Regions from separate parts of the Mycoplana sp. 10N416 genome, predicted to be linked through region 2. Evidence: predicted binding sites of a transcription regulator. Region 2 holds the regulator's gene; the other holds the start of a gene.
What was found. The regulator HrcA, encoded in region 2, represses chaperone genes, less so after heat shock. The targets are predictions, from matches to a motif close to GTTAGCACTCNCNNNNNGNGAGTGCTAAC.
Positions count from the first base shown of each region.

Region 1: groES (co-chaperone GroES) is a predicted target of HrcA. The motif match lies at 5,131-5,159, and genes of this name have one in related genera.

Region 1 covers NZ_JBFTIM010000001.1:654,831-665,222, forward strand. The annotation lists gene ileS (isoleucine--tRNA ligase) at 1-553, opposite strand, end outside; gene AC1DDS_RS03155 (bifunctional riboflavin kinase/FAD synthetase) at 801-1,781, opposite strand; gene AC1DDS_RS03160 (TIGR01459 family HAD-type hydrolase) at 1,799-2,647, opposite strand; gene chrA (chromate efflux transporter) at 2,737-4,116, opposite strand; gene AC1DDS_RS03170 (chromate resistance protein ChrB domain-containing protein) at 4,109-4,948, opposite strand; gene groES (co-chaperone GroES) at 5,219-5,515, shown strand; gene groL (chaperonin GroEL) at 5,590-7,230, shown strand; gene AC1DDS_RS03185 (hypothetical protein) at 7,686-8,132, shown strand; gene AC1DDS_RS03190 (bifunctional diguanylate cyclase/phosphodiesterase) at 8,184-10,392, opposite strand, start outside.
Region 2 covers NZ_JBFTIM010000003.1:195,487-205,878, forward strand. The annotation lists gene AC1DDS_RS08015 (hypothetical protein) at 216-479, shown strand; gene hemW (radical SAM family heme chaperone HemW) at 608-1,804, opposite strand; gene rdgB (RdgB/HAM1 family non-canonical purine NTP pyrophosphatase) at 1,812-2,456, opposite strand; gene AC1DDS_RS08030 (VOC family protein) at 2,468-2,893, opposite strand; gene rph (ribonuclease PH) at 3,025-3,741, opposite strand; gene hrcA (heat-inducible transcriptional repressor HrcA) at 3,931-5,010, shown strand; gene grpE (nucleotide exchange factor GrpE) at 5,253-5,873, shown strand; gene AC1DDS_RS08050 (BCCT family transporter) at 6,110-8,077, shown strand; gene ptsN (PTS IIA-like nitrogen regulatory protein PtsN) at 8,206-8,667, opposite strand; gene hpf (ribosome hibernation-promoting factor, HPF/YfiA family) at 8,744-9,316, opposite strand; gene rpoN (RNA polymerase factor sigma-54) at 9,559-10,392, opposite strand, start outside.

The DNA of each region.
Region 1 (10,392 bases), on a different contig from region 2:
CACTCCTGGCGATCTTCATCAGTTCGCCGGCGATGCGGGCTTCCGCGTGGAAGTTCATCGTCGTGTAGGGGGTTTCGAAGTCGCCCTCGATGCCGAGGCGCTTGAACTCCTCGGTCTGCACCTTGATCCAGCCGGTGGCGAAGTCACGGCATTCCTGGCGGAATTCGTTGACCGGAACCTCGTCCTTGTTCTGGCCCTTCTCGCGGTACTTCTCCTCGATCTTCCACTCGATCGGAAGACCGTGGCAGTCCCAGCCGGGAACGTAGTTGGCGTCATAGCCGCGCATCTGGAACGAGCGGTTGATGACGTCCTTGAGGATCTTGTTCAGCGCGTGGCCGATGTGGATGTTGCCATTGGCATAGGGCGGTCCGTCGTGCAGGACGAACTTCTCGCGGCCGGCGGCGGAAGCGCGCAGCTTCTTGTAAAGGTCCATCTTCTGCCAGCGGGCCACCGTTTCCGGCTCCTTCTGCGGCAGGCCGGCGCGCATCGGAAAATCCGTCTGCGGCAGGTAGAGGGTGGAGGAATAGTCGATCTTCTCGGGCGTGTCGGTCATGGCTTGGCTATCGCTTCATCGCGCGAATTGTCGCGCTGCAAGAGGGGATCTGTCTGTCGGTGACGGCGGGGGCGTGGTTCGCAACGCCCGAAATCCCGGACCTTCCGGCCTCGCTCAGAGCGCGCGGAAGGCCGGGCCACTAATTCGCAGGTCGATGGTCAGCCGGTAGAACATCATGACGCGCGGTATTACGGCGTTTTCGGCCAGTTGAAAAGGTGCGGTGGCGCGGCCGCGCGCGTTTTCTTCTTTAGCAACAGAGCAGCCGGTCGATTTCGCCGAGGGGGCGCACGCCGGAAAGGAGCGCCCTTGCCTCCTCCTCGTCGCGCTTCATCTGCACGACCAGCGCGTCGAGACCGTCGAACTTCAGCTCGTCGCGCAGGTGTTCGAAGAAGGAAACCGTACAGGTCTCGCCATAGAGGTCGCCGGAAAACTCGAAGACGAAGGTCTCGAGCAGCGGCGCGCCGTTGCTGTCCACGGTCGGGCGGCGGCCGAAGCTGGCAACGCCGTCGAACAGCGTGCCATCGCCGCGGCGAAAACGAACCGCATAGATGCCGGTGCGCAGTTCCACCTCGGGGGGAAGCTGCATGTTGGCGGTCGGAAAGCCGAGCGTCCGGCCGAGTTGCTTACCACCAATCACCTCGGTTTCGACGGTGTAGTGGTAGCCGAACAGGCCCGCCGCCTCGGCCACGTCGCCCTTGGCAAGCAGTTCGCGGATACGGCTCGACGAAATCACCTCGGCATTTTCGTCGCGATAAGCGTCCACCAGGGTCACGCCGAAGCCGTTTTCCTCACCGGCCGCCATCAGGAAGGCCGGACCGCCCTCCCGGCCCCTGCCGAAATGGAAGTCGAAGCCGGTGACGATATGGCTGGCGTGCAGCCACTCCATCAGCACCTGGCGGACGAAGTCTGCTGCCGCTGTCTGCGAAAACTGTCGATTGAAGGGATATTCGATCACTGCCGAGAACCCCATCCCCTCCAGGATCCGCGCCTTCAGGTGCGCCGGCGTCAGGCGGAAGACGGGCTGATCGGGGCGAAAGACCGTGCGCGGGTGCGGCTCGAAGGTGAGGACCAGCGCCGGCACGCCACGCGCGTTCGCAATGTCCAGCGCCCGCTGCAAGACGGACTGATGACCGCGATGAACGCCATCGAAGTTGCCGATTGCAATCACACCCGCGCGCAGATGCTCGGGCAGCGGCTCCCTGGTTTCGTTGCGATGAAATACGGTCATGCGGCCTCGCCGTCCAATCACTGCAATCGTGGCATCCACCATTTCGGCGCCGCCTTTTCGCGCGCCAGGAACGCGTTCAGCCTCGCTTCGTCGGTCACGCCGTCCTTGACGTATTCCTTGGCGTGGATGCCGCCGGAAATATAGAGCACATCGAGGCCGAAGGCTTCAGCGCCGCGCACGTCGGTCGGCATGCCGTCGCCGATCGCAATCACGCGGGAAAGGTCGAACCCGTCCCGCACGTCACGCGCCTCCTCCAGCGACTTCTCGTAAATCGGTCGATGCGGCTTGCCGGCGATCAGCGTGCTTCCACCCATCTCTTCATAGAGCTTGGCGAGCGCACCGGCGCAGGGGATCAGCCGATGACCGCGCTCCACGACCAGATCGGGGTTGGCGCAGATGAAGGGCAGATGACGGGTGGCGAGCTTCTCCAGCTCTCCGCGATAATCGTCCGCCGTTTCCTTCTCGTCGTTACGCAGGCCCGCGCAGACGACAATGCCCGCCTCTTCTGCCGAGACGGCCTGCACACCAAGCCCCTCGAGCAGCGCCTCGTCCTTGCGCGCACCGATGAAATAGATCTTTTCCGGGCCGGCGGTGATCAGCGACCGGGTCACGTCGCCGGAGGTGACGATGCGGTCATAGGCCTGGTCCAGGACGCCAAGGCCGCGGATCTGCACTTGCACGCCGGGCCGGGGGCGCGGCGAGTTGGTGATCAGCACGACGGTCAGTCCGGCCGCGCGGGCCTCCACCAATGCCTCAGAGGCCTGAGCGAAGGCTTCCACGCCGTTGTGCAGCACGCCCCAGACGTCACAGAGGACGACGTCGTACTGACCCGTGATCTCGCGGAAGGACTGAATGCGCTTGGCCATGCTGTTTCCCGATCCTGATAAGCCCGGCTGACATCGCAAAGCCGGATCGAGAAAACAAGGGCCTGCCGACAATTTTGCCGCTGCCGCGGCTAAATGAGCGCGTTGAGCGCAAACCCCGCGACTGCGCAGACGAGCAGCGTGTAGACGATGCCGAGGCGCAGGCGGAACAGCATCACGGCTGCTGCGATCGTCAACAGGAGCGAGAGCACATCGATCGAGGCCGGTTCCGGCAGAGCCATCGAGATCGGGCCAAGCCGCAATGCGCCGACTTCGCGGAAGAGCACGTGCAGGCCGAACCAGACGGCAAGATTGAGGATGACACCGACGACGGCGGCCGAGATCGCCGCCAGCGCGCCGGACAGGGCAGCGTTGGCACGCAGGCGCTCGACATAGGGCGCGCCAAGGAAGATCCAGAGAAAGCAGGGAACGAAGGTGACCCAGGTGGTGAGGAATGCGCCCAGCAGGCCGGCTGCGAGCGGATCGAGCCCCGCCGTATCCCGGAAGGCGGCGAGAAAGCCGACAAAGGAGAGAACGAGAACCAGCGGCCCCGGCGTCGTCTCCGCCAGCGCCAATCCATCCAGCATCTCGCCCGGCTTCAGCCAGTGATAGGTCTCGACCGCCTGCTGCGCGACATATGCGAGCACCGCATAGGCGCCGCCGAAGGTGACGACCGCCATCTTGGAGAAGAAGACACCGATGGTGGCAAACGCACCCGGCCCAGCGGGAAGCAGCGGCAGAAGAGCAAAGGGTGCGGCCCAAAGAACGGCGCCGGCAACGACGATACCGAGCGTTGCGCCGATGCCGCGCTGCCGGTCGGGGAACGCATCGCCAATCACGGAAGGCTTGTCGACGGCGTGCGCCTTATGACCGGCCGGCGGCTGCAGGAGACCCGGCGCGGTTCGCGCGACAAGGTAGCCGCAAATGCCTGCCGCAGCGATGACCAGCGGAAAGGGCAGCGCAAGGACGAACAGGCAGATGAAGGCAAGCGCTGCCAGCAGGCGCATGAACGGGGTTTTCAGTGCGCGGCTCGCGACCCGCACCAGCGCCTCGAGCACGATCGCCAGCACCGCTGCCTTAAGGCCGAAGAAAAGGTTCTGCAGCCAGTCGGTTCGCTGAAAGACCGCATAGGCGGCCGACAGCGCGCAGATGACGAGAAAGCCCGGCAGCACGAACAGCGTTCCCGCCACGATACCGCCGCGCGTGCCGTGCAGCAGCCAGCCGACATAGGTGGCAAGCTGCTGCGCCTCCGGACCCGGCAGCAGCATGCAGTAGTTCAGGGCATGCAGGAACCGGCTTTCCGAGATCCAGCGGCGCTCGTCGACCAGTTCCTTGTGCATCAGCGCGATCTGGCCGGCCGGACCGCCGAAACTCAGCAGACCGATCTTCGTCCAGACGCCGAGCGCTTCGCGGAAGGAGGGATGCGGCGGCGGCGACAGATCGGCACCGCCAGACAGAATGGGCTTATTCACGGCCGTCCCTCTTGCGGGGCGTGTGCGAGACCCAGTCATGCATCTCGTCGGCGGCATCGCGCGCCCACCGATAGAGCGCGTCATAGATCAGCATGCCGGCTTCCAACTGTTCGAGATCGTCGGCATACATGCGCGACAGGCCGAGCGAAATCGCAAGCAGGCCCGATGCCTGCGGCTCGAGATCCGGTCGGTTGGTATCGGCGCCCCGCACGATCCGCGCCACGTGTTTCAGGGCGGGGAAGGCAAGCCCGAACTCCTCCACAAACACGTCGAAACTGCAAAGCTCGCCGCGATGGCTCCAGAACACACCCTCGATATCGAAGGGCGTTGCCCCGAAGCGCGCGGCCACCGCCTCCACCTCCGACGGCGAGACGAAAAGGAATTTTGCCGCGGGGTCGACGAACCGCCGGATCAGCCAAGGGCAAGCGATCCGGTCGATCTTCGGGCGGGATCGCGTGACCCAGAGCGTGCCGCCGGCCGTCCTGTCCTGTGGCAGGCTCCTGACCGGAACAAGCGGCAGGGCAGCCGCTTGCCATGCGGCGAAACCGCCTTCGAGGATTTCCGCCTGCGCGCCGGCAAGGCGCAGCAAGGCGGCAACGCCTTCGCTGAGCTTCAGCCCCTTCTGGCAGGCAACGACCACCCCGCGGTCGCGGTAGGCCGGCGTCGCGGCCCAGGCCTCGGCATCGGAATGGCCCTGGCGTATCGCCGTCGGCAGCAGGTAGGGAGCGGCGGCGAAATCGTCGTCATCGCGAACATCAATGATGACCGGCGCTTTCGGCGTGCCGATCAGCCTGACGAGTTTTTCGGGAGAGATTGCATTGTAGGAAGCCATGATACGTCCCTCGATAGTGCTATAAAGGACGCGAAATTTGGCATGGCGCCTCGTGGGGCATTCGCAAACCCCATGGCACCGTTAAACATAATCCCGGCAATTAAGTCAATCGAATCCACGGGGGCCAACTTTTTTGGTGGCCAATTCTTGACTCGATCCGGACCCGAGCCTATCTCGGTCAGGCTAGCACTCATCTATGGCGAGTGCTAACACAAATCCACCGGATCGGTTCCCGATCCGGGACATGTCATTTGATCGAGGGATTAGACAATGGCAAGCACCAACTTCCGTCCGCTCCACGACCGCGTCGTCGTACGTCGCGTCGAGTCCGAGGAAAAGACCAAGGGCGGCATCATCATTCCGGATACCGCCAAGGAAAAGCCGCAGGAAGGCGAAATCGTCGCCGTCGGCTCGGGCGCCCGTGACGAAAGCGGCAAGATCGTCGCTCTTGACGTCAAGGTCGGCGACCGCGTCCTGTTCGGCAAGTGGTCGGGCACCGAAGTCAAGCTCAACGGCGAAGACCTTCTGATCATGAAGGAAGCCGACATCATGGGCATCATCGGCTGATCGCCGGTTCCCCACGAACGTTTCTGTAAATTCAAGCCGGGACCACCGGCATTTCGAAACCAGGAGTTTTGAAAATGGCAGCCAAAGAAATCAAGTTCGGCCGCACCGCGCGCGAAAAGATGCTGCGTGGCGTCGACATTCTCGCTGACGCAGTGAAGGTCACGCTCGGCCCGAAGGGTCGCAACGTCATCATCGACAAGTCGTTCGGCGCTCCGCGCATCACCAAGGACGGCGTTTCCGTTGCCAAGGAAATCGAACTGGAAGACAAGTTCGAGAACATGGGCGCCCAGATGGTCCGCGAAGTCGCTTCGAAGACCAACGACATCGCCGGTGACGGCACCACCACCGCAACCGTTCTGGCCCAGGCCATCGTCCGCGAAGGCGCCAAGGCCGTTGCTGCCGGCATGAACCCGATGGACCTGAAGCGCGGCATCGACCTCGCAGTCAAGGAAGTCGTCAAGGACCTCCAGGCCAAGGCCAAGAAGATCAACACTTCGGAAGAAGTTGCACAGGTCGGCACGATCTCGGCAAACGGCGAAAAGCAGATCGGTCTCGATATCGCTGAAGCCATGCAGAAGGTCGGCAACGAAGGCGTCATCACGGTTGAAGAAGCCAAGACCGCCGAAACCGAACTCGAAGTCGTCGAAGGCATGCAGTTCGACCGCGGCTACCTGTCGCCCTACTTCGTCACCAACCCGGAAAAGATGGTCGCCGACCTGGAAGACGCCTACGTTCTCCTGCACGAGAAGAAGCTGTCGAACCTGCAGGCGATGCTCCCGGTTCTCGAAGCCGTCGTCCAGACCGGCAAGCCGCTCGTCATCATCGCTGAAGACGTCGAAGGCGAAGCTCTTGCGACGCTCGTCGTCAACAAGCTGCGTGGCGGCCTGAAGATCGCTGCCGTCAAGGCTCCTGGCTTCGGCGACCGCCGCAAGGCCATGCTCGAAGACATCGCCATCCTCACGGGCGGCACGGTGATCTCCGAAGACCTCGGCATCAAGCTCGAAAACGTCACGCTCGAAATGCTCGGCCGTGCGAAGAAGGTCTCGATCTCCAAGGAAAACACCACGATCGTCGACGGTGCCGGCCAGAAGGCTGAAATCGAAGGCCGCGTCGCTCAGATCAAGGCCCAGATCGAAGAAACCACTTCGGACTACGACCGCGAGAAGCTGCAGGAACGCCTTGCAAAGCTCGCCGGCGGCGTTGCCGTGATCCGCGTCGGCGGTTCGACGGAAATCGAAGTGAAGGAAAAGAAGGACCGCATCGACGACGCGCTCAACGCGACCCGCGCTGCCGTTCAGGAAGGCATCGTACCGGGCGGCGGCGTCGCTCTGCTGCGCGCCTCCGCCCAGCTGAAGGTCAAGGGCGAGAACGCCGACCAGGAAGCCGGTGTCAACATCGTTCGCCGCGCCCTGCAGGCTCCGGCCCGTCAGATCGCCGAGAACGCTGGTGACGAAGCTTCGATCGTCGTCGGCAAGATCCTCGACGAAAAGAGCGACAACTTCGGCTACAACGCCCAGACCGGCGAGTTCGGCGACATGATCGCCATGGGCATCGTCGACCCGGTCAAGGTCGTCCGCACCGCTCTGCAGGACGCAGCTTCGGTTGCCGGCCTGCTCGTCACCACCGAAGCCATGATCGCCGAGCTCCCGAAGAAGGAAGCTGCCGGCGGCATGCCGGGCGGCATGGGCGGCATGGGCATGGACGGAATGATGTAATTAGACGAAAGTCTAATGACATACAGGAGGGCGGTCTGCGGGCCGCCCTTTTTGTTGACATTTGTCAGTCACGAACCGAATTAACTTGCGGATACTGGACTATTTGAGTTTCCAGTTCTTGCCGATTGCAAAATTAGCAGTATAGACGCACCTGAAGCGAGCGATAGACTGGCGAGGGGGCAATCGGCACAATGACACGGAACCATGGCACGTTAACCGTGCAACCAAACTGCCCGTTGAAATCATAGAACGACCAATCATAGTGGAATTGCCGGCCGGATCGTGGTCCACCGGCGGCCAACCGTTCACAGGCCTCTTTCCGCGAACCGGAAAGGCGTCGCGGAGTATATTTCAATCGGCTGAAGCCCGTACCTTCACCGAGACAATCAGTTTGCTTGCGCCGCAGCTAACAGGCGGCATCGTGGTCGAGCCGGGCCTGCCGGCTGGGGTTAGATGTGTTCAAGATTGCCAAGTCCGCCTTCGTCTCGCCATTCGTGCCCGGCTCCGTCTCTTTCGATGCCTCGGACAATGAGCTCCTGACACAATACTGTATCACCGAGCGCTGGACGGGCGACCTGTCGAATGGCCTCTTTCGCCTGGGTGACAAAGCTGCGCGCATGCACGGGCTGGATCAACGCAATTGCGGCCTTCTCAACCTCGTGCGCTGCTATGAGCCGCAGGATCGCAACCGCGTTCTCGAACTGTTCGAGCAAGCGGCGACGGCATCCTCGAGCTTCTGTTTTTCAACGACGATCAACACGACGGGCGCGCCACGCCAGCCGGTCTTCTGCATCGGCGAATCGACTGGCCTCGAGCAGCGCTATGCGGGCACGATCATCGGCGTCTTCTTTTTTCCCCGCTTCCAGCTCGATCGCACCGGCCACTGCTTCATGTCGCAGTGAAAGAAGACAGCCTAGCAACCCGTGGCCTGAGACCGCAGGGTCGCCGCGGTCTCAGGCGGCCCTTGTTTCACTCGTGCCGGTCATCGGCTGCGGCCGACCGAGATAGTACCCTTGCGCTTCCGCGCATCCTTCGGAGCGGAGGATATCGAGTTGGTCCCTGGTCTCGACGCCTTCGGCGAGCACAGGCACCTCCAAGGTCTGCCCGAGCGCCACGATCGCGCGGAGGATCGCCTTTGCCTGCGGGCTTTCCTCCACCTCGTTCATGAAGCTGCGGTCCAGCTTGATCTTGTCGAACGGAAAAGAACGGAGCGTTTCCAGGGACGAATAGCCGGTTCCGAAATCGTCGATCGCGATGGTGACGCCGAGCGCCTTGATCTGGCGCAGCGTGTGGAGGGCGCGCTGCTTGTCGCCGATGATGGTCGATTCCGTGATTTCCAGCTCGAGCCGCTGGGGTGAAAGACCCGTCTCGATCAGAACGCGATGCACCAGAGCTGCCACGTCGGCATGGCCGAGCTGAACGGGGGAAAGGTTGACGGCGATCTTGTGCGGCTTCTCCCAGCTCGCGGCCTCCTTGCAAGCCTCGCGTAGCACCCACTCGCCGAGTGGGATGATCGCTCCACACTCTTCGGCAATTGGAATGAAATCCGATGGCGCAATCGTGCCTCTCTCGGCGCTGTGCCAACGCAGCAGCACTTCGTAACCGGTGATGGATCCGGAATCGACCGCCTTCTGGACCTGATAGTGCAGTTGAAGCTCGTTGCGCTCGATCGCAAGCCAGAGATCCTTGGCGATAAGGCGGCGGCTTCGCGCGGCCTCGTCCATGGAGACCTCATAGAAGCAAACGGTCTCCATCAGCGCGTCCTTGGCCCGGTACATGGCCAGGTCTGCGTTGTTGAGAAGCGCTTCAAGGTCGCTGGCGTCCTGCGGATAAATGGCAACGCCGAGGCTCGCGGCCGGCTTGATTTCGTACCCGTCGATAACGATGTCCTCCTGGAAGCAAACCTCCAGGCGCGCAATGAAGTCGTTGAGATCGGCAATGTCGTCGAAGCGTTTGGAGGCGGCGAACTCGTCACCACCGAAGCGGGCGATCGTTTCGTCGGGCTCGAGGCAGGCCTGCATGCGCTGCGACAGCGTGATCAGCACCTGATCGCCTGCGGAATGGCCGCGAGTGTCGTTGATTTCCTTGAACTTGTCGAGGTCGATGCCGATTGCGGCGACCTTGCCGGAGTAGCGGTCGGCGTGGTCGACGGCAGCGGCGAGACTGTCGTTGAAATTCGCGCGGTTCGGCAACCCCGTCAGGCCGTCATGCCGCGCCATGAAGGCGATCTGTTCCTCGTTGCGCAAGCGCTCTGAAATGTCCTCATAGGTCACCACCCAGCCACCATCGGGAAGGACCCGGTATCGGATCTGGACGGACACGCCATTCGGAAGCTTCTCCACGACGGCGCCGCTCTGCTGGATGATTGCACGATGCCGCGCATAGAGTTCCGAGGCCTTCGGCAGCCAGATTTCCGGCATCCGATAGGTGTCCGCCAGCGCACGGTCGATCAGTTCCCGGAAGGTGAGACCGGCTCTTACGCGCTCGCCGGGAAAATCGAACAGCTCGGCGAAACGCTTGTTGGAGAACACGAGCCGCTCGTCGCGATCGTAAAGGCACAGGCCCTGTGACATGTTTTCCAGAGCCAGGTCGAGGTTCTTGCTGACCTCGGCGATGCGGTCGGCATCCGCCTTTTCCTTGGTAACGTCCTTGGTGATCTTGGCGTAGCCGATAAGCGTGCCGTCATTGTCGTGGATCGCATCGATGACGATATGTGCCCAGAAATGGGTTCCATCCTTTCGATAACGGCGTCCCTCGGCTTCGTGCTTGCCTTCCGCGCGAGCGATCCTCAGCGCCTCTTCCGGAAGGCCTGCCTCGCGATCGGCCTCGTCATAGAAGCGCGAAAAATGCTGACCGACGATTTCGTGGGCCTTGTATCCCTTGTTGCGTTCCGCACCCGCGTTCCAATTGGTGACGACGCCCTTCGGATCGAGCATGTAGATCGCATAGTCGGAAACGCCCTGAACCAGCAGCGCGAACTGGCGCAGACCATCGTTGAGCGCCGTCTCGGTCTGTCGTGCGAAGATCGCAGCCGTCAAGCCGGTGAAAAGCAAGGAGAATGCAACGACCGCGATCAAAGGCGCCATCAGTGCAGGAGACAGCACCGCGCTGTCGTTGACATGCATCGGCCCGGGCATCACGGTGACGGCCGCCATCGCGACG
Region 2 (10,392 bases):
TCAACGTTACAGAGGAAGGCTACATCAGCAAAATTTATTCATATCATGACGTCATTTGGAAAGTTTATATTCAAGCGTCAGTCTGCCCTTCGCGCGCGAGAGGCTGGAAGGCGCCAACGTAAAAGGCTGCGAAATACCACCATTTAAGAAACAAATTAGGTTTGGCCCTCAACGGCCTGTACCGTGGCAGCGGAAAACAGCTCGGGAGAGCGGAAATGACTGGCGATGTGCTCGGCAAAATGGCGCTCCACTTTGGCAGCCGGTTGTCGTTCGGCGCGGCCCGGCGGACGTCATTCGAGTGGCTTGGGTTGTTTTTCCATCGGAAGGCCGACGAACAGGAGGAGACCGGCGCCGAGATCGACAGTTCGCCGATCTTCATCTGCGGAATCGGCAGACCGGTCTATGTTTACCCTGGGCGGCGAAATCCGTCCTTGCACGCCAAACCCGAAGAGCAGCGAATCGAGGCGCATTTGCTCTGAACGACGCGGCGGGGACTATCTTGCAAACGTGTCCGACTTGATGTTGGCGCGGTTCGCAAGATAGCCACCTGATGTGACCATGGTGCTGTGCCGCAGGCTGGGCGGATGCGCGACGGCGGGTTGGTGCTTCAGCAGGCCAGGTCCGCCACCACCGCGTCGAGGATCAGCATGCCGGCGGGCGTGCAGCGCAGGCGGGAATTGCCCAGGCGCTCGATGAAGCCGTGGTCGATCAGGAACTGTTCGCGGTCGGGGTCCGGGCCTTGGCCCGACAGCATCTGCCAGCGGGCGAGATCGACGCCCTCGGTGAGCCGCAGCCCCATCAGCAGCAGTTCGTCGGCCTGTTCCGACAGCTCAAGCACCTCCTGGTCGACCATGCCGTGGCCGTTTTCCTCAACCCGCGAGAGCCAGGTCTCGGGGTGGCGCTCGGTCGCGGTGGCGATTTTTGCGCCGCCCGTGGACACGCGACCATGGGCGCCGGGACCGATGCCGACATAGTCACCATAGCGCCAGTAGGTGAGATTGTGCCGGCTTTCGGCGCCGGGGCGCGCATGGTTGGAGACCTCGTAGGCCGGCAGGCCCTCGCGCGCTGTAATCTCCTGCGTTGCCTCGTAGAGGATCGCCGACTGCTCGCCATCGGGAAGAACAAGCTTGCCGGCCTTGTGCAGACCGAAGAAGGGCGTGCCTTCCTCGAGCGTCAGCTGGTACAGCGACAGGTGGTCGACCGCATAGGAGACAGCCTGCTTCAGCTCCGCATCCCAGTCGGCGACTGTCTGGTTTGGTCTGGCATAGATCAGGTCGAACGACATGCGCGGGAAGATCTCGCGGGCAAGCCGGATCGCCTTGAGCGCATCGTCGACGTCGTGCAGGCGACCGAGGAACTTCAGGTCCCGGTCGTTCAGCGCCTGGACGCCGAGCGAGACGCGATTGACGCCGGCTGCGCGATAGCCGCGGAAGCGCTCCGCCTCGACGCTGGAGGGGTTCGCCTCCATGGTGATCTCGATGCCGTCAGGAGTGTGCCAGTGGCGGGCGATGCCGGACAGGATTGCGTCGACGGTCGACGGCGCCATCAAGGACGGCGTGCCCCCGCCCATGAAGATGCTGGTGACCGTGCGCGGGCCGGAAAGCCGCCGCATCGTCTCCATCTCCTTCAGGAAGGCGGCAACGAAGCGCTCCTGGTCGACCGGCTGATGGCGCACATGGCTGTTGAAGTCGCAGTACGGGCATTTGGCGGCACAGAAGGGCCAGTGCACATAGATGCCGAAACCCGGATCCAGGGGATCCGCGGTGATCGGCTGCTTCGGTGCGAACGGGGTGACCGCCGTCATGGATGGCTCAAGCCTCCAGGCAGGTTTCGACGAAGCGCTTGAACGCGCGGGCGCGATGGGAAAGCGCCTGCGTGTCGCCGGGTTTCCAGCCGTGCTTTTCTTCCGCGCTCATCTCGCCGAAGGTGGTCTCGAAGCCTTCCGGCTGGAAGACCGGATCATAGCCGAAGCCCTGCGTGCCGCGCGGTGGCCAGATGACGGTGCCCTCGATCTCGCCGCGGAACAACTCGGTGTGCCCATCCGGCCAGGCGAGGCAGAGGACGGAGACGAAGCGGGCGGTTCGGTCAGCGGGTGTGTCCGCACCCTTCTCCACGAGCGCTGTTTCCACCTTCTCCATGGCCATGGAAAAATCGCGGCTGCCATCTTCCTTCTCCGCCCAGTTGGCGGTGTAGACGCCGGGGGCGCCACCGAGCGCGTCGATCACCAGCCCGGAATCGTCGGAAAGTGCCGGCAGGCCGGCGGCCTTCGCCGAGGCGAGCGCCTTGATCGCGGCATTTTCCTCGAAGGTGGTGCCGGTCTCGTCCGGCTCGATGAAGTTCAGATCGGCGGCCGACTTGGCTTCGAACCCGAGCGGGCCGATCAGGTCGCGGATCTCCCGGATCTTGCCGGCATTGTGGCTGGCGACGATGATCGTCCGGGTGTCGAGCTTGCGCATATCGTTTCCTGTCAGGTCAGGCCCCAGAGGCCGGGTTCGGCGCATTCGAGGCTGTTTCCGGCGGGATCGCGGAAATAGATGGAGCGGGCGCCGGTCGGCCAGCGGAAATCGGCCTCGATGGCGATTCCTGCTTCTTTGAGCTTTTCCGCCCAGAAATCAAGATCGCTGGCGGGAGCGCGAAAGCAGACATGCCCCTGCCCGGTCGTGCCGTGGACGGGTACCGGCAAGGATTGCGGCGGCGGTGGGACGACCGTTTCCCTCGGGTTGAAGATCAAAAGCACGCCGGGGCCGCAGCGGAAGAAGACGTGGCGGTTCGCATGCCGGCTGATCTTCTCCAGTCCGAGCAGGCCCCCGTAGAAAGCCTCCGCCGCATCGAGGTTTTCGGCGTAGAGGGCCGTTTCGAGGATGCCCTGAAGGGCTGGTTTCGTGTCAGGCATTGCGTTCGCCTCTCACTCTCCCCGTCCCTGCAAACGCAGGCCCTTCTCCCGCTCGCGGGGAGAAGGTGCCCGAAGGGCGGATGAGGGGCAAGGGCGAAATGCAACGTCTCTCACGCCGGCGCGCGAAGCCGTCAGGCGATCGCCTGTTTTTGCAGCTCGACCAGTTCGGCGATGCCGCTCTTGGCCAGCGCCATAAGGCTTGCGAATTCCTCCTCGGTGAACGGTTTGCCCTCAGCCGTGCCCTGGATCTCGACGATGCCGCCTGTGCCGGTGATGACGAAATTGGCGTCCGTCTCGGCCGCAGAGTCTTCGAGATAGTCGAGGTCGATCACCGACTGGCTGGCGAAAATGCCGCAGGAGATCGCGGCGACGTGGTCCTTCAGAACCTTGTCGACCTTGATCATCCCGCGCGTTTCCATCCATTTCAGGCAGTCGTACAACGCGATCCAGGCGCCGGTGATGGAGGCGGTGCGCGTGCCGCCATCGGCCTGGATGACGTCACAGTCGATGGTGATCTGTTTTTCGCCGAGCGCGGTCAGGTCGACCACGGCGCGCAGCGACCGGCCGATCAGGCGCTGGATTTCCTGGGTGCGGCCGCCCTGCTTGCCGGCCGCCGCCTCCCGCCGCATGCGCTCGCCAGTGGCGCGCGGCAGCATGCCGTATTCGGCCGTGACCCAGCCCTTGCCGCTGTTGCGCAGCCACGGCGGCGTCTTTTCTTCAAGGCTCGCCGTGCACAGCACATGCGTATCGCCGAACTTCACCAGACAGGAGCCCTCCGCGTGCTTGGAATAATTGCGCTCGAAGGAAACCTTGCGCATCTGGTCGGTTTTTCTGCCTGACGGCCGCATCGCGAACTCCGTGTCGTGTCCTTGTCTGGCGATGCTTCTAAACGACTTCGCCGGGAGAGGAAATCGTCGAGTTGGCCGATTTCCGGGAATTTCGTTCACGCGGCGCGTCCCCGGGCGGTCGCATTTGCCCTTGTCTGCAAGTGGACCGGGTCATTATAGTTCAATGGGCAAAGGGAAACGTTGACCGGCATGGTATTGAGACACTCTGCGGAGACTGACATTCACAAAAAGCTGGACGAGCGTTCCGGCGAGATTTTCCGCCGGATCGTCGAGAGCTATCTGGAGCATGGCGAGCCGCTCGGGTCTCGGAATCTTTCCCGCATCCTGCCGATGTCACTGTCGCCGGCTTCCGTGCGCAACGTCATGAGCGACCTGGAGACGCTCGGGCTGATCTATTCGCCCCACGTCAGTGCCGGGCGGCTTCCCACCCAGCTGGGCCTTCGATTTTTCGTCGACGCCTTCATGCAGGTGGGCAACATCTCAGACGAGGATCGCGCCTCGATCGCCCGGCACGTTCATCGACCGGTGCACGGACAGAGCATCGAGACGATGATGGGTGAGGCAAGCCAGGTGCTTTCCGGCATGTCGCGCGGCGCCGGGATCGTGATCACCGCGAAGAACGATTCGGTGCTCAAGCACGTCGAGTTCATCCGGCTGGAGCCGACCAAGGCGCTGGTCGTGCTGGTCGGCGAGCATGACCAGGTCGAAAACCGCATCATCGAGCTGCCGGCCGGCACGACCAATTCACAGCTGAACGAAGCGGCGAACTTTCTCAATGCGCACCTCGCCGGCAGTACGATCCACGAGGCTCGCACCCAGCTCGAACGGTTGCGCCGCGAGGTGCGCCAGGAATTGGACCTTCTGTCACAGGACCTGGTCGAACGCGGGCTTGCAGTCTGGTCGGGTGGGATCGACGAGAGCAAGCCGACGCGGTTGATCGTGCGCGGCCGCGCCAACCTGCTCGAAGGGCTGGCCGGCATCGAAGATGTCGATCGGTTGAGGATGCTGTTCGATGACCTGGAGAAGAAGGACAGTCTGATAGAGCTCCTGAACCTCGCCGAGGCCGGGTCGGGTGTGCGCATCTTCATCGGCTCCGAGAACAAGCTGTTCTCGCTGTCCGGCTCTTCATTGATTGTGGCGCCATACCGCGACAGCGACGAGCGCATCATCGGCGCGGTCGGGGTGATCGGGCCAACGCGACTGAACTATTCCCGGATCGTGCCGATGGTCGACTACACGGCACAACTGATGTCGCGGTTGTCGCGTTGACACAAAGGCCGGTTCTGCAAGTTTGTCGAACAAGCCTTGATTTTTTCGATCCGAAGCTCGATATCCGCCTCAACTCCCTCTCATTGTCCGCGCAACTTGAAAGGCGCGCGGACGGCTGGGAGGGAACATGAGCGCCGCGCATCCGCCGGATGGGCAGGGTCGCTTTGGCCGATCAACCTGTGCATGGCCTGGGGTATTGCAATCCCGCGCGATGCACGCGATTTCTCAATCCGGAGAAACCAATGACCGACGATACCAGCAAACACGGCCCCGAAGCCGCAAATGACGAGGCCGAGACCGCCGCTGTGTCGCCCGAGAACAACGAAGCCGGCGCGCAGGCGGCAGAGGCCGATCCGATCGCGTTGCTACGGGCGGAAAACACCGACCTTCGCGACAAGTATCTGCGCCTTGCCGCCGAGATGGACAATCTTCGCCGTCGCACCGAGCGCGACGTCAAGGACGCTAAGTCCTACGCCATCGCAGGCTTTGCCCGCGATATGCTGGGCGTTTCCGACAATCTGCGCCGCGGTCTGGAGGCAGTTCCCGCCGAGGCGCTGGAAGCCGATGAGACCGGACTGAAGGCGCTGATCGAAGGGGTGGAAATGACCGAGCGGTCGATGCTGGCGGCGCTCGAGCGCCACGGCGTGCGCAAGCTGGAGCCGATCGGCGAGAAGTTTGACCCGCATTTCCACCAGGCGATGTTCGAGGTGCCCAACACCGAGGTGCCGAACGGCACCGTCGTCCAAGTCATTCAGGACGGCTACACCATCGGTGAGCGCGTGCTTCGCCCGGCCATGGTCGGCGTCTCCAAGGGTGGCCCGAAGGCGCCGGCAAACGGTGGCGACAGCCCCGAGCAAGGCTGAACGATCAAGCCTCCGGCATGAACAGGATGAAAGCCCGGCGCTTCGGCGCCGGGCTTTTTTTGTTAGCCGTGTCGCAATGAGTTCCGAAAGGATGCGTCTCGCGAGGCTCCGCGAGGTCTCCTTTCATCGATCCCACAGGCAGGATGAAAGGCCTGTTCCGACCGAGCGTGGAGCGTTACTCTCAGATCTGGTGCACCCCCGTGCCGTCGAATGGCCGCGGAAAAGGGAGGCTTGGAATGAAACAGCCGCTCACCGGGATTTCGCCCATCTCCTTCTACGGCTCGGCCATCATCTCGCTCGGGCTCATCCTCTTCGCCTCCATTTTCCCCAAGGTGGCCGCAGCCCTCTTCAAGCGCGCCAATGACTGGATCATCGCCGAGCTCGGCTGGTTCTACATGCTGGCCGTCGGCGGCTTCGTGATCTTCCTGCTGTTCCTTGCCATCAGCCCGCTCGGCCGGGTCAAGCTCGGCCCTGACGAAGCCGAGCCCGACTACAGCTACAGCACCTGGGTGGCGATGCTGTTCAGCGCGGGCATGGGCATCGGCATCGTCTTTTACGGCGTTGCCGAGCCGATCATGCATTTCAGCGCCCCTCCGGATGCAGAGCCCCGCACGGCGCAGGCGGCGCGGGACGCGATGGAAGTGACCTTCTTCCACTGGGGCGTACACGCCTGGGCGATCTACGCCGTCATGGGGCTGGCGCTTGCCTATTTCGGCTACCGCAAGGATGAGCCGCTGGTCATTCGCTCGGCCTTCCGTCCGTTGCTGGGCGACCGGATCAACGGCCCGCTCGGCGACGTCATCGATATTTTTGCCGTGGTCGGCACACTGGCGGGCCTTGCCACGTCACTCGGCCTCGGCGTCGCCCAGCTCAACGCCACGGGCACCTACCTCTTCGGTCTGGCGCAGAACCTGCAGACGCAGCTCGTGCTGATCGGAATCGTTACCGGGCTCGCCACCGTCACGGTCGCGACCGGCCTCGACAACGGCATTCGCCGCCTCAGCGAGATGATCATCATCGTCTCGTTCATCCTGATGTTCCTGGTCCTGGCGCTGGGGCCGACGCGCTTCCTGCTACAGGCCTTCGTCGAGAATATCGGTCTCTACCTGAACGGCTTCGTCGCGCGCACCTTCCACATCTATGCCTACGAGCCGACCGAATGGCTGGGCAACTGGACGCTGTTCTACTGGGGCTGGTGGATGTCCTGGTCGCCGTTCGTCGGGCTGTTCATCGCCCGCATCTCACGCGGTCGCACCATCCGCCAGTTCCTTCTCGGCGTGCTCTTCGCGCCGGCGGGCTTCAGCTTCATCTGGTTCACCGTCTTCGGCGACGTCGCCATCTGGCTCGACAGGAATGTGGCGGATGGGCAGATCACCAGGACCGTCACGGAGAACATGCCGATCGCGCTGTTCACCGTCTTCGAGTACCTGCCCTGGTCCACCTTCCTCGCCTGGCTGACGGGCCTGCTGGTGGCGGTCTACTTCGTCACCGCCTCGGACGCCGGTGCTCTGGTGATCGCCATGATCACTTCGCAGGGTGACGAAGAGCCGGTGCTGTGGCTGCGGGTGTTCTGGTCGCTCGTTTGCGGCGGCGTCGCCGCCTGCCTGCTCCTGGCCGGCGGATTGGATGCGGTGCAGATGGCGGCGGTGATCGCAGCGCTGCCTCTGTCGGTCCTCATGGTCCTGATGTGCTACGGAATCTGGAAGGCGCTGAGCGACGAGGTGGCGTTGACGACCAGCGCCAGCCTGCCCGCCGCGCCGATGGTGCCGCACGAGGCAGCCAAGTTCTGGCGCCGGCGCATCAGCGCCATCATCGACCACCCCGGCCGCCCGCAGGTGGAGCGGTTCATCGCCTCGACCGTAGCGAAGGCATTCGAGACGGTGGCGCGCGAACTGGAAAAACCCGAGGACATCGAAGCCGACGTTGAAAAGACCGAGGACGGCCTGCGCTTTGTGATCAGCCATGGCGAGACGGTGCCGCCCTTCGTCTATGAGGTCCGTCCCGTCAGCAAGCCGATCCCGGCCTTTGTCGTCATTGACGCCGCGCGCAATGAAGGCGGGCGCAACCGCTACTATCGCGCCGAGGTCATCCTCGCCCAAGGCAGCCGCGGCTATGACATCTACGGCTATGATCTCGACCAAGTGATCGCCGATGTCGTCAACCACTACGGCCGCTACCGCCACTACCTGGCGATCACCGGCTGAGAGTAACGAAGGCGGAAAAGGGGCTCCGCGGAGAGCCGACGTACACAATCATCGGCGCGCGATCGATCGCGCAACGATCGGCGAAGGATGCGACACGCGTTCCCCTGGCGCTTGCGGGCCCGGCCGGCTCAGGCGGCGTTGGCTTGCTCCTCGCTCAGGCAGGCAAAGATCGCCGTCGCCGAATCCGAGGCGCGCAGCTTGGCCACCATGGCCGGATCGCGCAGCACGCGGGCGATGCGTGAAAGGGCCTTCAGATGATCGGCGCCCGCGCCCTCCGGCGCCAGCAGGAGGAAGACGAGGTCGACCGGCTGGTCGTCGAGCGCCTCAAAGTCCACCGCCGTCTCCAAGCGAGCGAAAAGGCCCGTGATCTGGGTGAGATCCTTCAGCTTCCCGTGCGGGATGGCGATTCCGTTGCCGACTCCCGTCGACCCGAGACGCTCGCGCTGCAGGATCACATCGAAGATTTCGCGTTCCTGAAGCCCGGTGACCTTTGCCGCCTTTATCGCCAGTTCCTGAAGCAATTGCTTTTTCGAACTGGCCTTCAGCGCCGGAATAATCGCACTCTGCTGCAGCAAACCTGCCAATGCCATGCCTTTGTCCTCGTGAGCCGCAGTGAAGGGAGTAAGGCGGGATGCGCCCAGCCCCAGGGCGCACCCCCCTGCCACTTTAGCCTTTGATATTGGCTGCATCTATCCAGCCAATATTTCCATCGTTACGTCTATAGACGATATTGAGATCCTCCTGGCCAACGCTGCGGAACAGAAGCACCGGCTCGTCCGTCATGTCGAGCGCCATCACGGCGCTGGCAACGGACATGGTCTTGAGCGTCTTGGTGCTTTCCGCGACGATGGTCGGGGCGTAGTCCGCCGGCAGTTCGTCCGCATCCTCCGGAATCGAATCCATGACCGTGTATGCGACTTCCGCATAGGCCTGGCCATTTCCGTTATGGTGATCCTTGAGCTTGCGCTTGTAGCGGCGAAGGCGCTTCTCAATCCGACCCGACGCGGCGTCGAAAGCGAGAACCGGATCGTTCGCTTCGCCATTGGCCTGCAGGGCGGCACCGGTGTCGAGGTGAACCTTGCAGTCGGCACTGAATCGCGGACCGGACTTTGCCACTATGACGTGGCTCGAATAGCCTCCATCGAAATATTTTGTTACGGCCGCTCCGATCTGTTCTTCAATGCGCAAGCGGAACGCGTCGCCGATGTCCATATGTTTGCCGGATACACGCACACTCATGGAGCTTCCTCTCTCATTGTGATTTGCGCGTAACAGTCTATTCCAACCGGACCCGTCATCCAAGCACTTCGCGCTCACAACGCCCCTTTCGCCAGCGGTACCGGGGGAAAATGGGGATATGGCGAGCCGGTTTGTCTTCCCTTCGGAATTGCGGCGGGCATCTATCTGTTCCTGATGAAAGTGTCAACTGCTCCCACGGTGGCAACCCTCCCGGGACACCGCTCTACGCCTTTGGCAGACGGTCAAAAACCGGAGGCTTTGGCAAGCGCACGCTTCTCCCGGCGGCGCTGCACCGAGGAGGGAATGTTCATCGCCTCGCGATATTTCGCCACGGTTCGCCGCGCAATGTCGATGCCGCCCTTCTTGAGGACGTCGACGATATCGTCGTCGGAAAGCACGGCCTCCGGCGTCTCCCCGGCGATCAAGGTGCGGATGCGTTGACGCACGGATTCGGCCGAGTGGCTGTCGCCGCCGTCGGTGGAGCCGATCGACACGGTGAAGAAGTATTTCAGCTCGAACAGCCCGCGCGGCGTCAGCATGTACTTGTTCGAGGTGACGCGGCTGACGGTCGATTCATGCATCTTGATGGCGTCGGCAACCGCTTTCAGATTAAGCGGCCGCAGATGGTCGACGCCGTTGAGAAGGAAGGCGTCCTGCTGCCGCACGATCTCGGTCGCCACCTTCATGATCGTCTTTGCCCGCTGATCCAGGCTGCGGGTCAGCCAATTGGCGTTCTGCAGACATTCGCTCAGGAAGGACTGATCTTCGCTCGCCCGCTCGGTGCGGCGGGAGACGGAGGCATAGTAGTCGTTGTTGACCAGCACGCGCGGCAGCGTCTCGGCATTCAATTCGACCAACCAGGTCCCGTCCGGGGCCGCACGAACGATGATGTCGGGGACGACGGAATCGGAGACCCCAGGCTGGAAACGCGCGCCCGGCTTGGGGTCGAGCTTGCGAATTTCCGCCAGCATGTCGACCAGGTCTTCCTCGTCGACGCCGCAAAGCTTTTTCAGCGTGGCGAAATCACGGCGCGCCAACAGCTCAAGATTGCCGACCAGCTCAGCCATCGCAGGATC